Regions from separate parts of the Lysinibacillus sp. TE18511 genome, predicted to be linked through region 3. Evidence: riboswitches for the same ligand, from Rfam matches in the RefSeq annotation. Region 3 holds a riboswitch; each other region holds the start of a gene.

Region 1 (4,829 bases), on a different contig from region 3:
TTTCTTCCAGATTGTCGCTCCTATTTTGGTACTTCTAGTACTCGGCGCAGTTTTACAAAAGAAATTTCACTTTAATTTAAAGGCATTATCTCAGCTTATTACATATTGCTTTATGCCAGCAGCTGTTTTTGTGAATTTATATGAAACGCATATAGAGCTGCCAGTTCTTGTAGAAGTTGCATTATTTATATTACTCTTTATCGGCAGTCAAATGGTGCTTAGTCACTTTATAGCAAAGGGACTTGGTTTAGTAAAAACAGAGGCTGCGGTGTTTAAAAATAGTGTAGTCCTTATTAATTCAGGAAACTATGGTATTCCAGTCGCGCAGATGATTTTCGTGACGCAGCCGATTGGAGTAGCGATTCAGGTCATTCTCGTGATCTTTCAAAATATGACGACCTATACATATGGCTTGTACAATTTAATTTCTTCAACAAAATCAGGCATGTCTATTGTGAAAGATTTCCTCAAAATGCCTATTATTCATGCCCTTATTATTGGTGTAGCGATGAACTATTTTGATATCACTATTCCACAGTTTATAAAAATTCCGATAGACCATGTGGCAGATGGCTTTATCGCTGTAGCGTTAATAACGTTAGGGGCACAGCTATCACAGCTTGAAATCAAATCGATGTTCAATAAGACGGTATTTATTAGTTGTTTTACACGACTAATCATAGGGCCAGCTGTAGCTTTACTGATTATTTTTACACTTGGCCTAGATGGTGTCGTGGCACAATCTCTTTTTATAGCTAGTTCTTTCCCGACATCACGTAATAGCTCTAGTCTAGCATTAGAATATGGTGTGGAATCTGCAACTGCTGCACAAACTGTTTTATTCTCAACGATTGTAAGCTGTATTACCGTGACGATTGTGATTTATGTAGCGGAGCTGTTGTTTACCTAACTGCTGGATTTTATTTGGAATAAGATAGAGTGACAGCCTAGCTTGAGTAAGTGGCTATCCTTCTGATTTTTTAAAATAGGCTAATCACCAAAAAGTTAGTGATTATATTTTTTAAAACGTATGTAATGTAAATAGGTTGATTGGAGTGGAGGCTGGGCGACTCCTTGGGGATCAGCGTCACAGATGAGACCCTGGAGCGAGCAAAGCGAGTGAAGCGGCTCATCGGACGCCCCCAGGAAAGCGCCCAGCCGGAACGGAAATCAACCACACGTTTTGATGATAAGCCAAAAATTATCAAATGAAGCTTCCATCTCTTAGCAATATCTGCTACACTATCATCAAACTTAATAGCATTAACTAGGGGAGTCTGATGAGTCGGGCTGAGAGGGAAACGCATAGAGGTTTCTTGACCCTTTGGACCTGATCTGGCTCATACCAGCGTGGGAAAGTTAACCTTTATTGCAATATAAGCTCTTTGCGATAACTATACCTTTACATTCTTAGCCGGATCCAAAAAATTTTTGGATTCGGCTTTTGTTTTTTGAGGGGTGAGCTAGATTTGGTCCTTGTATAAAAATACGTAAAAACGGGAGCGAAATAGTTCATGACAACAGTTAGCGAAAAGAATATTACGATTATGTCAAATTTTGATGGAAGCAAAAAAGTGTATGTGGAAGGATCACGACCAGATATTTTAGTGCCAATGCGTGAGATTGCTTTAAGTCCAACGACAGGTAGCTTCGGTGAAGAGGAAAATGCGCCAGTTCGTGTTTATGATACGAGTGGTCCGTATACGGATCCTGCATATAAAGTAGATATTACGAAGGGATTGCCAGCTTTATGTAGTACATGGATCAGAGAACGTGGTGACGTCGAGGAATACGAAGGTCGTACAATCAAGCCAGAGGATAACGGTTTCCGTAATGCGGATGATCCACGTATTCAAGAAAATGTTTTTCCGGATTTATCTAGAAAACCTCTACGTGCTAAGAAAGGTGGTAATGTAACGCAGCTTCACTATGCGCGAAAAGGAATCATTACGCCAGAAATGGAGTTTGTAGCGATTCGCGAAAACATAGATCCTGAATTTGTGCGCTCAGAGATTGCGGCGGGTCGAGCTATTTTACCTTCTAATATTAACCACCCTGAGGCCGAGCCAATGATTATTGGACGTAACTTCCATGTGAAAATCAACGCCAATATTGGAAATTCAGCGGTGTCATCCTCTATTGCGGAAGAGGTAGAAAAAATGACGTGGGCTACACGTTGGGGTGCTGATAACATTATGGATTTATCGACTGGTAAGCATATTCATACGACGCGTGAATGGATTATCCGTAATGCCGCAGTGCCAGTAGGGACAGTACCGATTTATCAAGCGCTAGAAAAAGTAAATGGTGTGGCAGAGGATTTAACGTGGGAAGTGTATCGTGATACGTTGATTGAGCAGGCTGAGCAAGGTGTTGATTACTTCACAATTCACGCAGGGGTGTTGCTACGCTATGTACCATTAACGGCGAATCGTGTAACGGGTATAGTGTCCCGTGGCGGTTCGATTATGGCACAATGGTGTTTATATCACCACCAAGAGAGCTTCTTATATACGCATTTTGAAGAAATCTGCGAAATTATGAAAACATATGATGTTGCCTTCTCTTTAGGTGACGGTTTACGTCCAGGTTCTATCGCAGATGCTAATGATGAGGCGCAGTTTGCAGAGCTAGAAACGCTAGGGGAATTAACGCAAATTGCCTGGAAGCATGATGTACAGGTGATGGTAGAAGGACCAGGGCATGTACCAATGCATCTTATTAAAGAAAATATGGACAAGCAGTTAGAGGTGTGTAAGGAAGCTCCTTTCTATACTTTAGGGCCGTTGACAACAGATATTGCTCCTGGCTATGACCATATTACATCAGCTATTGGTGCTGCAATGATAGGCTGGTTTGGTACGGCAATGCTGTGCTATGTAACACCTAAAGAACATTTAGGGTTACCAAATCGGGAGGATGTTCGAGTAGGGGTTATTACGTATAAAATTGCTGCACACGCAGCTGATTTAGCGAAAGGGCATCTGGGAGCACAGCAGCGTGACGATGCATTATCTAAAGCACGCTTCGAATTCCGCTGGCGCGATCAATTCAACTTAGCGCTAGATCCAGAGCGAGCAGTAGAATATCATGATGAAACATTACCTGCAGAAGGGGCGAAAACAGCGCACTTCTGTTCAATGTGTGGACCTAAGTTTTGTAGTATGAGAATCTCGCAGGATATTCGTACTTATGCAAAGGATAAAGATATGAATACTACGGAAGCTATTCATAAAGGTATGCAGGAAAAGGCAGAGGAATTTAAAAAGGCGGGCAGTCAGATTTATCAATAATTCAAAGCGTAAGGCTTGTGTCTATTTTTTAGGCACAAGCCTTTCTTAATCATTAAAACGTAAAAAAACTCCATGTGAAGTTGCTCTTCGCATGGAGTAAAAAGTTGGATTTGGATATCAATAATAAGTGGAAAAAATCAATTAAGCCTAGGCTGAAATAAATTAAACGTTAGTTGGTTGTTTTACGTATGGGTTTGAAAGATCCATACCTTCTAATGAAAGACCCATCGCTTTTGCTACACCTTCACCATATGCTGGATCAGCTAAATAGCAGTGAAGGATGTGACGACGTTTGATGAACTCCTCAACTGACGCCATATCGTTAGCTGTAGTTTCGAATAGGCGTTGTTGCTCTTCTGCAGTCATTAGACGGAATAATTTACCTGGCTGCTCGAAGTAATTGTTGTCATCTTCACGGAAGTCGTGGATACCAGCATGACCGTCAATACGTAAGTCAGGTTCTTTATGATCTAAATTATGCTCCCATTCGCCGTAGCTATTTGGTTCATAGCCCAAAGTTGAACCAAGGTTGCCGTCGAAACGCATAGCACCATCGCGGTGGAATGAGCGGAATGGGCATTTTGGTGCGTTTACAGGAAGCGAGTGGTGGTTTACACCTAAGCGGTAGCGATGTGCATCAGCATATGCAAAGATACGACCTTGTAACATTTTGTCTGGAGAGAAGCTAATACCAGGAACAATGTTAGATGGTGCAAACGCTGCTTGCTCAACTTCTGCAAAGTAATTGTCTGGATTTTTGTTTAACTCGAATTCACCAACAGGAATTAGTGGGAAGTCTTTTTTATACCATACTTTTGTTAAGTCAAATGGGTTATATGGTAATTCACGAGCTTGTTCTTCTGTCATTACTTGAATGTACATTTTCCATTTAGGGAAGTCGCCTTTTTCGATTGACTCATATAGATCGCGTTGTGAAGATTCACGGTCTTTACCGATCAATTCCGCTGCCTCATCACCAGTTAAGTTTTGAATACTTTGCTCTGTACGGAAGTGGAATTTAACCCATACGCGCTCGTTTTCAGCATTAATGAAGCTATAAGTGTGAGAACCGAAACCATGCATATGGCGGTAGCCAGCTGGGATACCACGGTCAGACATAACTATTGTTACTTGGTGAAGCGCTTCCGGTAATAAAGTCCAGAAATCCCAGTTTGAATTTGCGTTTTTCATATTTGTACGTGGATCACGTTTTACCACGTGGTTTAAATCAGTAAAGTGTAATGGATCACGGAAGAAGAAGACAGGTGTATTATTACCAACTAAATCCCAGTTACCCTCTTCTGTATAGAATTTAAGCGCAAATCCACGAATATCACGCTCAGCATCTGCTGCACCGCGCTCACCCGCAACAGTTGAGAAGCGTGCGAACATTTCTGTTTTTTTCCCAACCTCTGAGAAGATTTTAGCTTTTGTATATTTAGTAATATCATGAGTTACAGTGAAAGTACCGAATGCACCTGAGCCTTTAGCGTGCATACGACGTTCAGGAATCACTTCACGGTTGAAGTTTGCTAA
Region 2 (4,829 bases), on a different contig from region 3:
AATGAAGATGGATGCCTAGTATGGTTTAACGACAGAGAAGATTGGGAATTCGTTATTGTTTTAGATGCGCATAACACATCCGAGAGTGCCGAAAGAGTAGTAGCATTGTTCGAAAATGAAAAATCTCATATAGGGCATTTATTGTCTATGCCGACAACTCAAAAAACTTTTAAGATGCTAGAAGAAAAGGTATTATGTATGTTTCAATCTAAGGAATTCTTAACTACTTGTCGAAATGTTAAAGGAGAAACCGCTTGTTTAATTGTTGTTAGAAAAGAGAAATATATTTGGTGGTTTTCTGTTGGGGATTGTGTTCTTTATTTATTTCATCCAGAACTATCTGCACTAGGTCAATACCAAATCAATCAAAGACAATTCTATGAATGGATAGGACAAGTTAATACTTTTGAACAAGAAGTACCTTGTTACAGTGTGGGAATAAAAGAATTGAGACAAGGGGAAAACCGCTTATTTCTGACTACAGATGGTCTAATTGAATGCCCTAATGAACCATATTTAAACCCAACAACAATTGATCATGCTTTCTTTCATTCTAAAGATGAAGAAAACATTAAATCAATGTTGAAAAACATCCAAGAAAATAATGTCAGAGATAGTACTACCATAATTTCTTGGAAAGTAAACATTTTAAAGGAAGCTACTATACCAAGTAATCAACAGGCAAACAAATACTGATTAGTATGCTAATTAGTATTTTACCTGTAAATCGAACCCGCTAATAGTAAGTTGTGACAATTATGGAGAACAATAAAGACCTTTCCTAAAATCAGAAAGGTCCCTTTTTTATACTTGTTCTCAATAAATCTACAAAGACAATTTGATGATGCTGTGCTAAATATTTTTGAGAAATCAAGGGAAGTGCCGTTAACACTTTTTTATCACATTCCTACAGAAATAACATATACGTTAGCATTATAAGACGCCAGATAAAAGAAAAAGATACTTTCCTCTTTCCGTAGTTCAATATCATCTTCTAAATGCTGAATAAACTTTAACGTTATCATACTATAACAGTAAAATTTTCACTCTAGATTTATTTTAGAATAATCTAGGGATCGATCAGACCTTTGATATCTGGTCTCTTTACTTTATTTTTCTGGCTTAATATAAGGAACGATTGGTGCAGTGGCGCCTACTGAAGCACCACGGATAAAATCTTGATTCTCTAAGGCTTTAAAATTATTTGTTTTGCCAGTGAGCATGACCCCTAAAATTTTCACTTCCTCAAACCGTTTATCTTTATTTGAATTTAAAAACTCTTGGATGGTTTCGTCATTTTTATTGGCATCATATTCTTGAAGTGTATCAATAAAGTCATCGTAGGCCTCTTTCGGTGAATCGGCTGGATCAAAGCCATAAACCTCTAAACCAGCAGGTCCATTACTTTCATCCGTAATTCGGGAAGTCATATATAACCATACGATGTTTAAATTGCTAGGAATTTTCCCTTGTATTTCTTGTAATGTATAAGGTTTGTTGAAAGAAACGGCAACTTCTGCAACGTGTTTCTCCAGTTGCGAAATTTCGCCTAGTTCGTTTGGTACATCGTCAAAGTATTTTTGAATGGATGGATGATAAAATGTCGCTGATTTAGTTTTTGTCTGTTTATCGTACTCATAGTACTCTGTATCAGACCAATAAAACCCTGGTACTAACTCGTTCGTATCAATATTGAGGCGAAGCCAACCATATGAACTTGTAAGCGTGCTCCATGGAACGACATAACCATTAATATTCTTCGAACGGTTTGTGATAATGTTTCCACCAAACATGGAAGAATTACTCGTTACTTGAGAGTCGATTTGAATATTAGGTTCAGCAATAGCATTATGTAAAAAAAGCTGTTCGTGCAGTCTGTTAGAACTTTTTGCTGCAAAGTAGTTACCGGTTTTATAAAAAATAGGGCAGAGAAGTAGTACTACAATAATTGAAGTGATGATAATTTTTAATAATTGTTTTCGCTTAGCTTTTTTTAAAGCGTCATTTAACGAAGTTTCCATTAATATGTACCTCCTATTTTTGAGTGAATGCATTTACGTGCGCGATATAATTTTTGCTTGACGCTATCTACTTGAATATCTAACAAATTAGCAATTTCTTCATATGAAAAATCATAGTAATACTTTAAAAAGAATATTTCTTTATATTCTTTTTTTATGTCTTTTAATAAATAGAAAATTTCATCCTTATTTAGCAATTTATCAAAGTGATCATCGATGTGTTGGAGCTTTGAATATATTTCCTCAGTGATGTAAATGTTCTTATGCTCCTTTTTCCTTTTCAAGTCAATGTATTGATTGAGTGCTACTCTAAAAAACCATGGACGCAGATTAGTCTCAGTTAGGTCATCCAATAGTGTGTAAACTTTGTAAAAGGTGTTTTGAATGATATCCTCTGCATCTTCTTTATTAGCTCCTTTCATTCGTAATAGTTTGAACACTTCCTCTCCTAAATGGATTAGATAGGAGGTCAGTTCATTTTCTTTTCTCATTGTTGGTCCTCCTTACACTTATACAACGAATGAGTAATCACAAATGTATACACTTACATATAAAGTTATTATAGAATAAAGGCTGTGTTTCACATTGCCTTCTGAAATGACATTACATTAAATATGAAATTGAGCCTTGTCTTTTAAAGATAGATATGGTTATAATAATCACGAAAAGTTCATATGGAAAGAATGTAGGGGGGCTGGTAGTTGCCAGCTGAGATTGTGTCCGATAGACGCTGACCCTTTGAACCTGATTTGGCTCGTACCAGCGTAGGGAACATCTATTCAAAAAAAGAAAATTTTTGATACTGTTTGTAAAACGTCTGGGGGAATCCTAGGCGTTTTTTTATGTTTTTGTTATATGCGATAACCTTGGGTGCATACTGACTGTGGATACGCTTTCTTCTGGTTAAAACATTCGTTCATGAACACTTTCAAATTACTTCCTAGGAGGATTCAGCATGAAAAAATGGTTATTGATCCTAGTGGCTGCGCTTTTAACACTTGTGGGCTGTAGCGAAAAAGAGGAGACAAAGGATACTAAGGATAAAAACGATGCGAATGCATTAAAAAAGGTATCGGTCGTGCTAGATTGGACACCAAACACAAATCACACAGGATTATATGTAGCGGAAAAACTTGGTTACTTTAAGGAACAGGGCTTAGATGTTGAGATTTTATTACCTGGCGAAACGGGTGCAGATCAGCTAGTGGCGTCTGGTAAGGCACAGTTTGGTGTAAGCTATCAGGAAGGAATTACACAGGCACGTGTGCAGGGTGTACCTTTAGTATCAATTGCAGCGATTATTCAACATAATACTTCTGGCTTTGCGTCAATAGCATCTAAAGGGATTAAGTCACCTAAAGATTTTGAAGGGAAAACATATGGTGGTTGGGGTGCACCAGTTGAACAGGCTGTCCTACAATCACTTATGCAAACAGAAAATGCGGATATTAATAAGCTAGATATTGTGAATGCAGGCGATTTAGATTTCTTCACAATGATGCAAAAGGATATTGATTTTGCGTGGATTTATTATGCGTGGACAGGCATTGAAGCAGAACTTCGTGGTGAAAAGCTGAACATGCTTTATTTAACAGATTATAGCGATCAGCTTGATTATTATACGCCTGTACTTGCTACGAATGAAAAAATGATTAAGAATGATCCAGATACGGTAAAAGCATTTGTCGCTGCTACTACAAAGGGCTATGAATATGCGATAAGTCATCCAAGTGAGGCAGCTGATATTTTATTAGAAGCGGTACCTGACTTAGATAAAGAGCTTGTGCATAAAAGTCAGGAATGGCTAGCAAATAAATATCAAGACGATGCCGCTCAATGGGGTGAGCAAAAGCTGACTGTTTGGGAAAACTACGCTAAATGGATGGCTAGCAACAAAGTTTTAGAGGGCGAATTTAACGCAGAACAAGCATTTACAAACGACTTTTTACCGAAAAAGGAGACAAAATAGCATGGCAAACTCATTAGTAAGCGTACAAATTATCCCGAAAACTGAAAAATATGAAGATGTGATCCCTTATGTCGATGCAGCAATTGCTATTATTGACGCTTCAGGAGTGAAATATGAAGTACACCCGCTCGAAACGACGATGGAGGGTGAGCTATCGACTTTGCTACAAATCATTGAAAAAATGAATGTTAAAATGATTGAACTTGGTGCGATCAATGTTATTACACAAGTGAAAATTTTATTTCAGCCATCAGGTATTACAATGGAGACGTTAACGGAGAAATACCATTGATGAAGTCGGCAATAAAACAAGGAAGGACGATAATTTTTATCGCCTTCCTCTTATTCATATGGGAACTAATTGTCCGTTTTGCAGACGTTCCTCATTGGTTATTGCCTGCACCGAGTGCCATTTTGAAAGAAGGTTTTCAATCGTATGATACGTTCTTGCCGCATGCGTTAGCAACTGTTCAATTAGCACTTCTAGGTCTTGCCATCGGGATATTGTGCGGGCTGACGGTTGCTGTGATATTACATCGTTTTACGTTTATTCGGGAGCTATTTTATCCTATTCTCATTATGTCACAGAATGTTCCTGTGCTCGTCCTAGCACCGTTATTAATCATTTGGTTTGGGTTTGGTTTATTGCCAAAGCTTATTATTATTTGTCTCGTGTGCTTTTTCCCCATTGTGATCTCGGCGATGGATGGCTTCCGTCAAACCTCGCCAGAGCTGAAGTATTATTTTGAGATGATTGGTGCGACGAAAGCACAAACCTTTTGGAAGCTTGAATGGCCGTACGCATATCCAGCGATTTTTTCAGGCATTAAGATTGCGGC
Region 3 (4,829 bases):
GACATGACTTCAAACAACAACCGCAGTTCAAACAAGCTTGCAGTACCTGGTGTACAACAAGCACTAGATCAAATGAAATACGAAATTGCACAAGAATTTGGTGTTCAATTAGGGGCTGACGCTTCAGCTCGTGCTAACGGTTCCGTTGGCGGTGAAATCACTAAACGTCTTGTACAAATGGCAGAATCTCAATTAAAAGGTATGCCAAACAACAACCAATAATTGCTTAAACAGCATTTATTAAACTTAAAACCAGTGACCGTAAAAGGCACTGGTTTTAGTTTGTTTAGATTTTGATTTTTTTATCCAATATAGAAAATGATTTAAGTGTAGAGATTGTATTTGAAATATCTTCACTTTCACAAATTGCAGAAATAACAGCAATTCCATCTGCACCAGCTTTAAATACTGTATGGGCGTTCGAGCAATTTAGTCCTCCTATTGCAACAATGGGGAGTTCGGGGTATTGTATGCGAACTTGCTGTAAAAATTTAGTCCCACTAGGTGGCTTGGCGTCCTTTTTAGAAGAGGTTGCAAAAATAGGACCAATTCCTACATAATCCGCACCGTATTGTAGAGCAGTTTGTAATTCAGCTTGTGAATGAACAGAAACGCCTAAAATCATGCTGCCAATTTTTTCGCGTACCATCGACACAGGCAAATCTTCTTGTCCAATATGAACACCATCTGCACCAAGTTTCACAGCAAGCTCTACATCATCATTAACAATAAACGGAACATTATACTGTTGACAGAGCTTTTGACATTCTTGCGCAAAATTTTCATAGGCTTGCCCAGTGAGTGTATTTGGTCCTTTTTCACGAAATTGAAACATGGTAATTCCCGATTGTAAAGCCTTCTCTAGAACGTTTAATGGCTTTTGAATTAAAACATTACTTGTCCCCATAATAAAATATAGCTGTAAATTATCACGTTTCATGAATGATCACCTCACACGACTCCTTATATTTTTGATAAGCAAAATGATTTGTTGGACCATGACCATTGCCAATCGATAAATCATAAGTTATGGCTAATTGAATATATTTTTTGGCTTCCACAATCGCTTCTTTTATAGAAAATCCTCGTCCAATAAAAGCAGTGAGTGCGGCAGAGAACGTACAGCCTGTTCCATGTGTGTTTTTTGTTGCAATACGCGAGGACTGCATGGAAAATGATTGTCCATCTTCAAAAAATACATAATCAATTGCATAATCATTATCTGTTAAATGACCACCTTTAATGATGACACATTGTACACCCATTTGTAATAGGGTGTGTGCCACGTCTTGAATATCTGCAAACGTTTTGATTTTTCTCCCAGTAAGTGTTTCAGCTTCAGGTATGTTTGGTGTAACGATTGTTGCTAAAGGAAGTAAATACCTACATAATGCAACAATTGCTTCTTGCTGTAATAAGCTTTCGCCACCTTTTGCAATCATAACAGGATCAACAATTAGTGGAATATTTACTTCGGCTAGAATACGTGCGATTGATTGAATGATTTCTGAGGAAAATAGCATTCCTGTTTTAACAGCACTAATTGAAAAATCCTCGATTAGTGCTTTAAGTTGTTTTTCAACAAAGCTAACTTCAATTGGTAAGACATCGGATACACCAAGTGTGTTCTGGGCAGTCAAAGCTGTAATAACAGATGTCCCAAAGATCTTTAATTCCTGAAATGTTTTTAAATCAGCCTGTATGCCTGCGCCGCCACCACTATCTGAACCAGCAATTGTCGTTACAATATGCATTATTTTTCACCATCCTTGGAAAGGCGATGTAGTTCATTCAATACTGTAATTTGAAAATCGCCAATGTAATCTGTGGAAGAAGAAGCTTGTTCTGCCACTTTTTTATAAAGCGCTAATGCATCGACTAATTGGTTATATGGTTCATTCCCTGCGGAGTAGGCAGCGCAACAAATTGCACTTAATAAGCAACCTGTTCCAGTGACTTCTGTCATATGAGAATTTCCACCTGTAATCCATTGCTGATGTTCGCCATCAGTTATAAAATCCTTTTCACCGGTCACAATAACAATACAATTGTAGAGTTGAGCTATTTGCTTTGCCTCAACTTCTAAAGAAATTGAACCAGTACCACTATCTACGCCTTTTTGTTGCCAGTCTACATTGGCAATCGCCGCGAGCTCTCCAATATTACAACGAATCGCTGCAAATTTTATTTCCTTCAATAATTGTTGTACGGTCTGTTTACGGTAAGTTGTTGCACCTGCAGCAACAGGATCTAAAACAACGGGAATGCCCAGAGCATTAGCTTTTTTTCCTGCGAGTAGCATGGATTCTTTCATCTGATTATTTAGGGTACCGATATTTATCAATAAGCCTGAGGCAATAGCGACCATTTCTTCAACCTCATGACTGTTATCGGCCATTACTGGAGAAGCACCTATTGCTAATAAGCCATTTGCTTGGAAATTAGCTACAACATAATTAGTAATGCAATGAATAAGTGGATTTCGTTTACGGATCGTATGAAATATCAATTTATGTCCTCCTTATTGGATGGACGTAAGCGTGCAAAAAAGGCTCTTTTTCGTGCAGAAAAAACACGCAAAAGAGCCTTTCATCAGTAATTAGATGTGAATTGCTCCCTACGTCAGTATTAACTAACAGGTTCAAAGGGTCAGGTTTTACCTTCTCAACTCTAAATGAGTCCCCCCGCAATTATGCTTTTAGTTGACCAAAATGTACCATATTTATCTTTAGTATTCAATAGAGAGTTTTTTGAACGAAGACGTGACTGATGCCATATAGCAGAGCATGATAGTTGTCATGACTTTAACAAATTAGAGTGCCTTTCATTGAAAATGATGAAATTTGAGCTTTATAATGAGCATAGCAAAAGGGGGCATTTGCCATGAAACGACAAGATTTAATCGCACCAGAGTGGTATAACATTTCAGAGGAAATCGAAAAATATGCACAGGATTCTACAAAATGCGCATTAATAGTTTATAACGAAAACGAAGAAATTCAGTACATTACATATGCTAGTTTACTTGAAAAGGCTAATCAGGCAGCTCATGTATTTACATCACATGGTCTAACAAAAGGTGATGTTATTTTAGTCATGGTGCCAAGATCAGTTGAAGCGTATATCGTTTATCTTGGAGCCTTGAAGGCTGGGTTAACGATTATACCAAGTTCAGAAATGTTGAGAACTAAGGATATTGAATATCGCATCAATCACGCAAATGCAAAAGGCGTTGTTGTATTTGAACCTTATATTGAGCAATTTGATGCTGTTAAAAATTCGCAAGGCATACAGCAATTTGTCATTGGTCATGCACATGAATCTTGGCAGCCATTGTTTGAAAAAATGCAAAGCCAACCAACAACCTACATAAGCTCCACACCTACTAAAAGTACTGACATTGCATTTTTAGCTTATACGAGTGGTACAACAGGAAATCCAAAGGCAGCGGTACATACACATAGCTGGGGTTATGCGCACTTACGAACAACTGCACCGAATTGGTTAGGTGTTCAAGAAGGTGACATTGTTTGGGCTACAGCAGCTCCAGGCTGGCAAAAATGGATTTGGAGTCCGTTTCTCGCTACATTAGGAAGTGGTGCAACAGCATTTGTCTACAAAGGTCACTTTGATGCGACAACATACCTTACACTCCTTGAAAAATTCAAGATTAATATTCTGTGCTGTACACCAACCGAATATCGATTTATGGCAGCACTTGAAAGTTTACAAGATTTCAATTTAAGTACAGTCCGTCAGGCTGTGTCAGCGGGTGAACCATTAAATAGCGAAGTGATAAAAGTATTTTCGGAGGTTTTGAATTTACAAGTACGAGATGGCTATGGACAAACAGAAAATACATTACTTGTTGGTACAATGGTAGGGACGAAAGCTAAAATTGGCTCGATGGGTAAACCTACTCCGGGGAATACTGTTGAAATTATCGATGATTTCGGAAAGGCAGTTGCAATTGGAGAAGTTGGAGACATTGCTGTACATCGTGAAACACCTGCGTTATTTAAAAAATATTTACATGATCCAGAACGTACAAATCTACAATTTAGAGGCGATTGGTATATTACCGGAGATCGTGCATATAAAGATGAAGATGGTTATTTTTGGTTTGAAGGACGTGGAGATGATGTCATAATATCTTCTGGCTATACGATAGGCCCATTTGAAGTAGAAGATGCATTATTGAAGCATCCAGCAGTTAAAGAAACTGCTGTTGTTGCGAGTCCAGATGAAGTTCGTGGAAATATTGTAAAAGCATTTGTAGTGCTCCGTGATGGAGAAATTGGTAATGCAGCACTGATTAAAAAACTACAAAATCATGTAAAGACTTTAACAGCACCTTATAAATATCCTCGTGCGATAGAATTTGTAACTGAGCTACCAAAGACTTCATCAGGCAAAATTCGTCGTGTCGAATTGCGTGAACAAGAAAAAAATCAATAAATTAGTCAGTAATAATTTCCTGGGGAATTATGTTGAAGAAAATCAAAGTTCGTACTTTTTTTATGAACTTTGATTTTTTTCATGATTTTAGGTAATGTAATATAGGTTGAATAGGTTAAAACATTCGCCTATTGTTGCAGAAAAATGAAACAAATTAGAATGTCAATCGTATAACGTGATGAGGAGGCGGAAATTTATGAATGTTAAAAGGTGGGCTGCTTTAATAATTGCAGGTGTCTTATTAGTATTTTCATTGGGGATTAACACCGTATTTGCAATTTTTAAATCGGATTTCTTTGGTAATTTTGATAGCATGGTAGCTGGGGATAATTTAGCGGTAATGGAAGAGATTAAAGAAGACGGCAATATGG
Region 4 (4,829 bases), on a different contig from region 3:
ATGAAGCTGGTGAAGAACTTGAAACACAGCTTGAAACAATTTCAGCATCACAAGTTCGAGCAGTCGTACAAGCAGAACCAGGTCTGATTTTCTTCCGTATTGCAGATGAAGAAAAGACTATTTACCAGGCTGGCTTAAGTGTTCCTTATAGTGCTGAATATGAATTACGTCCAGTGAATGATAAGCTAGTAGAAGAATTGACGAAGCAAACAGGCGGCTCCATTTTGAAAGAGCCAAACGAAGTATTCCGTGAGTTTAGTAAAAAAGGTGCGGAACGTCAAAATATTGCAACATGGCTTCTATTAGCAGGTATGCTACTATTCTTCATCGATATTACCATTCGACGCTTTGGATGGAGCTTCCTAACAAGGCCAAGGAAGAAAGAGCAGACTGTAGAAGAAAAAACAATACAGGCAGAAGACACAAACGTTGCCCAGCTATTAAAGGGCATGAAAAAACGACCTTAATAATTTAAAACGATGGTTCGTTGCTTTTTTTAGCAATGAGCTGTCGTTTTTTTTGCTTGTAAAATCATGAAAAGCGAAATTAATCTTGTTATTAATGGGATTTAATGTAATAATTAATAATAGTAATAAAATATTACTATTATTTTTAAATACTATTATATATTTTGGAGGAGTTAACATGACCAATATTATGAATTCTTTTGGTTTTCTAAGTTTTAAGTTAGCGGAGGCTCTAGAGGAAAATCTCGAGACATATATTAGCGAAAAATATCAATTGAAATCCAGAGAAGTTGGAATAATGATTCTTGTAAAAGAAAAAAAACTTAGCCAAATTCAAATAGGGCAGATTTTAAAAATAGATAAAAACAGTGTCCGCTTTTTTATCGATGATCTAGAAGAAAGAAAATATGTTTATAGAGAGAAAAATCAAGAAAATAGAAGAGAGAATCTAATATGCCTTACAGAACAGGGAGAAAATGTGGCAGAAGAATTATTGAAGATCCTTTCAATTTCTGAGAATGATGTTTTAGACGTACTTTTATTGGAAGAACAAGAGCAATTGAAACACATATTGAAAAAAGTATATGAAAATCGTTCGCCAAAATAAAAGGAGGTGGAAGCTATGTCACTATATCCTACGACTGAAAGAGAACCGAAATATTGGATTGGCGTGGTATCTCTTAATCATGTGCAAAAAGGGGTTGAGGGAGGATTCGGCCAGTTGTGCCATGGTAAAGAAAGACCTTTGAAACGAATGAAAAAAGGAGACTGGATTATATATTATTCTCCTAAAAACAGTTTAGATGGTAATGAACCTGTAAGAGCCTTTACCGCAATTGGAAGAATAAAAGACGAGCGAATATACGAGTTCCAAATGACAGAAAATTTTATTCCTTTTAGAAGAGATATAGACTTTTATAAAGATGCAAAGTCTGTTCCAATAAAAAGGATCTTAGATTATTTAGAATTTGTAGAAGATAAATCGAAATATGGTTATAAATTCAGATTTGGTCATTTTGAAATAAGTAAAAAAGACTTTTTATTAATTGCTCATGAAATGGGATTGCCGCTAAAGTATGGGTGAATTTAGTTGAATTAAAACGTTACTTTCTTAATTAATTGCCATTAAGGAAGTAACGTTTTTAAATTGCCATAAATATTATTTAAGCAGAGTGTTAAGGTTAGTTACAAATATAGTCTTACGCAAATTGCTAGCTACGACAAGGCCTAAGATAGCACCAATCGTACTTGATGTTAGAAAGGCTGGCATAAAAAATAATGCTGCCACGGATGTCCCCATTAATAAATGTGCGTAGGGCACTGCAATGAGTGAGGCAATAATTCCTGTCCCGAATATTTCACCGACACCAGCTAGCCACATCTTGCCGCTGTATTTATAGGCAAGAGCTGCACACAAAGCACCAATGACGCTGCCAGGTATAGCTAATAATGAACCTGTGCCTGTTAAAATACGAATAATTGCTGTGATAAAGGCGACCATAACGGTTGGCACTGGTCCAAGAATGATAGCGCCAATAACATTAATGGCATGCTGTACTGGATAGGCACGCGCAATTCCAGTTGGTATTGAAACGAAGGTAGAACCTGCTACGGCAATTGCTACTAATAAGGCCATGATTGTTAATTTTCGGATTGACATAATTTCTACTCCTTTGAAATATGAATTTAATTGTTAATACCAGTAAATTTGAAGTCCCGCCGGTAAAACCGAGAACAGCGCCGCTAAAACTGTGAGTTGAGCCGGTAAAACCGAGAACAGCGCCGCTAAAACCGCGAGATGCGCCGGTAACCAAGAGAACAGCGCCGCTAAAACCGCGAGTTGCGCCGGTAATCAAGAGAATGGCGCCGCTAAAACCGCGAGTTGCGCCGGTAATCAAGAGAATGGCGCCGCTAAAACCGCGAGATGCGCCGGTAACCAAGAGAACATCGCCGCTAAAACCATGAGTCCCACCAGTAACCTTGGAAATAATGTTGCTAGATTGGCGAGCATTCTTAAAGTAAACTTACAAAAAAAGCCGCTTCCTAAAAAACAATAGGAAGCGGCCTTGCATTTACATATTAAAAAGCAAGTGTCGCCACTTCCCTCCGCTAGTGTGAACTAGATCAGGTTCAAAGGGTCCGTATATGATAATATACGTCTCAGCCTTTTAAAGACTCCCCTAGTGGTAATAAAAAAATTTAATTTAATTCTATCTTATTACATAATAATGTAGCATTCTACCAAAAATAGTCAATGATTTTTCTGCCTATTTTGTATCAGGATGCAACAGGTGTGGTGCTTTTTTCATCGTCCAAATAAGGGCAAGGAAGAAGCAAGCCATTAAAATAATAGCTCCGAAAATATAAGGACTGTTCATATTCCAATCGAATAATATACCTGCTAATGCAGGACCAATCATATTACCAAGGCTCATATATGCATTGTTCAGACCAGCCGCAAAGCCTTGTTCCGTCTCAGCAAGCTTCGAAATCAATGTGTTGACAGCTGGGCGAATCAATGTCGTAGCTGTAGAGAAGATTGTCGCTACAACTAAAATAAGCGCAAAGCCAGACACAAACAAAATTAAGAAAATTGATACGGCGGCAATAAATAAATTGACTAACACTACTTTCATTTCGCCGAAGCGATTAAACAGTGGTGTAATCACAAACATTTGTACAACAACACCAAAAGCACCACCTACAACTAAGATAATAGCGATATCAGTAGGTGTGTAATTGAACTTTTCTGTAACAAATAACGATAATGTTGTTTGGAAGTTAGCAATTCCGAATGAGAATACAAGCATGATAACGAGCATTACAAAGTAAGGCATTTGAACTGAACGAACCATTTGCTTTGCAAGGTTGTCTTGCTTCTGCATTTTTTGCGCTGTATTTGGTTTCTTGGAAGGTAATAAAAACAACGATAAAATAGCTGCTAAGATCGCTGCAACTCCAGCAGTATAGAATGGGAAATGTAAACTAACTTTTGATAGGAATCCACCGATACCTGGTCCAATCATAAAGCCTAGAGACATTGATGCACCTAGCATGCCCATTCCTTTACCACGTTCTTCATACGTTGTAACATCTGCCACAAAAGCCATGATAGGTGGGGCAACAAATGCAGAGCCAACGCCACCTAAAAAGCGTGCCAAGAAGAGCATCCACACATCTGTAGAAAGCCCGAAACCAATTTGGGCAAGTCCTGTAACTATAAGACCGAAAATAATGAGATTTTTCCGTCCATATTGATCCGAAAGATTCCCAGCAATTGGAGAAAATACGAATTGAGCCAAGGCGAACGTTGCAATCAACATGCCAAGAATTTGTCCGGCGGCACCAAATAGTTTTAAATACTCAGGCATAACAGGAATAATAATTCCAATACTCCCCATTGCGATAAACATATTAAACATTAAAATATACAAAGCCGCCTTATTGGACTTCTGCTGGGTCATCGAATACCCCCTTCTTTAATCAAATATACTACAGTCTACCACAAGGCTTGTACCTTTGCTATTGACTAGAAGTCTGAAATAAGGGAATTGGCTACTGATCACCCTCACTGCTTTAGCCTTGGAAGGTATTTGTAGTTTCCTGACCGTTCAAAGTCAACTGACTGCCAAGCCTTGAAGCAAACACTGATGGGGGAATAGCGAACTTTTCGGCAAAACTGTCGGGCATTTATTCTCATCTAAACTAGCAAAAAGCTGTTCTCGACGTTAGTAACGTGAGAACAGCTTTAACACTGACTTGCATCGGTAAAAACGCCACGTCCTGTGGCATTACCGAAATGACCGACATCGTGTCGGCCCTCGTGCAGGCCTAAGCACAAAGTCGATTCCTGACGCAATTATGCCGAGGCATAATTGATAGAGGTTATCGAATACTCATTTTAAATTCTAAAAACAGTTCATTGTATTTACCTAAATAATCAGGGCCTAAGTTTTTATAAACTTCTAATGTTTTACGTTGTTCTTCAGAAGGATAGAAACGCTCATCAGATACAACTTCCGGATCCATTAATTTCATTGCTGCAATATTTGGAGTAGAGTAGCCTACGAAATCAGCATTTTTAGCGCCTGTTTCGGCTTTCAGCATAAAGTTAATGAAGGCATGTGCACCATCTATATTTTTCGAAGTTTTTGGAATGACCATATTATCAAACCATAAGTTCGAACCTTCTTCTGGTACAGCAAAGTTTAGCTCTTCGTTCTCGGACATCATGTCAGCTGCTTGACCAGACCAAGTGAGTGCCACAACTGCTTCATTTTTAATCATTAGCGGTGTAATTTCATCCCCGATAATGGCTTTGACATTTGGTGCTAACGTAATGAGTTTATCAGTAGCTTCACG

The links. A riboswitch is a leader RNA that binds a small molecule or an ion and turns the genes downstream of it on or off. The one in region 3 is predicted to bind thiamine pyrophosphate.
Region 1: linked by a shared signal. The riboswitch ahead of thiC (phosphomethylpyrimidine synthase ThiC) and the one ahead of thiM (hydroxyethylthiazole kinase) in region 3 are both predicted to bind thiamine pyrophosphate.
Region 2: linked by a shared signal. The riboswitch ahead of ACVWXS_RS18790 (ABC transporter substrate-binding protein) and the one ahead of thiM (hydroxyethylthiazole kinase) in region 3 are both predicted to bind thiamine pyrophosphate.
Region 4: linked by a shared signal. The riboswitch ahead of thiW (energy coupling factor transporter S component ThiW) and the one ahead of thiM (hydroxyethylthiazole kinase) in region 3 are both predicted to bind thiamine pyrophosphate.

The regions. Positions count from the first base shown of each region.
Region 1 covers NZ_JBSSFD010000041.1:23,790-28,618, forward strand. The annotation lists gene ACVWXS_RS21290 (AEC family transporter) at 1-910, shown strand, start outside; gene ACVWXS_RS21295 (hypothetical protein) at 1,051-1,212, shown strand; TPP riboswitch at 1,260-1,374, shown strand; gene thiC (phosphomethylpyrimidine synthase ThiC) at 1,515-3,293, shown strand; gene ACVWXS_RS21305 (catalase) at 3,456-4,829, opposite strand, start outside.
Region 2 covers NZ_JBSSFD010000031.1:17,051-21,879, forward strand. The annotation lists gene ACVWXS_RS18775 (protein phosphatase 2C domain-containing protein) at 1-696, shown strand, start outside; gene ACVWXS_RS18780 (sigma factor regulator N-terminal domain-containing protein) at 1,110-2,021, opposite strand; gene ACVWXS_RS18785 (RNA polymerase sigma factor) at 2,021-2,512, opposite strand; TPP riboswitch at 2,699-2,809, shown strand; gene ACVWXS_RS18790 (ABC transporter substrate-binding protein) at 2,977-3,990, shown strand; gene ACVWXS_RS18795 (thiamine-binding protein) at 3,992-4,282, shown strand; gene ACVWXS_RS18800 (ABC transporter permease) at 4,282-4,829, shown strand, end outside.
Region 3 covers NZ_JBSSFD010000006.1:65,888-70,716, forward strand. The annotation lists gene ACVWXS_RS06540 (alpha/beta-type small acid-soluble spore protein) at 4-222, shown strand; gene thiE (thiamine phosphate synthase) at 287-940, opposite strand; gene thiD (bifunctional hydroxymethylpyrimidine kinase/phosphomethylpyrimidine kinase) at 930-1,754, opposite strand; gene thiM (hydroxyethylthiazole kinase) at 1,754-2,509, opposite strand; TPP riboswitch at 2,598-2,696, opposite strand; gene mbcS (acyl-CoA synthetase MbcS) at 2,884-4,458, shown strand; gene sppA (S49 family peptidase) at 4,655-4,829, shown strand, end outside.
Region 4 covers NZ_JBSSFD010000003.1:177,795-182,623, forward strand. The annotation lists gene ACVWXS_RS03605 (VWA domain-containing protein) at 1-467, shown strand, start outside; gene ACVWXS_RS03610 (MarR family winged helix-turn-helix transcriptional regulator) at 646-1,074, shown strand; gene ACVWXS_RS03615 (EVE domain-containing protein) at 1,090-1,551, shown strand; gene thiW (energy coupling factor transporter S component ThiW) at 1,627-2,127, opposite strand; TPP riboswitch at 2,552-2,659, opposite strand; gene ACVWXS_RS03625 (MFS transporter) at 2,735-3,931, opposite strand; gene ACVWXS_RS03630 (ABC transporter substrate-binding protein) at 4,353-4,829, opposite strand, start outside.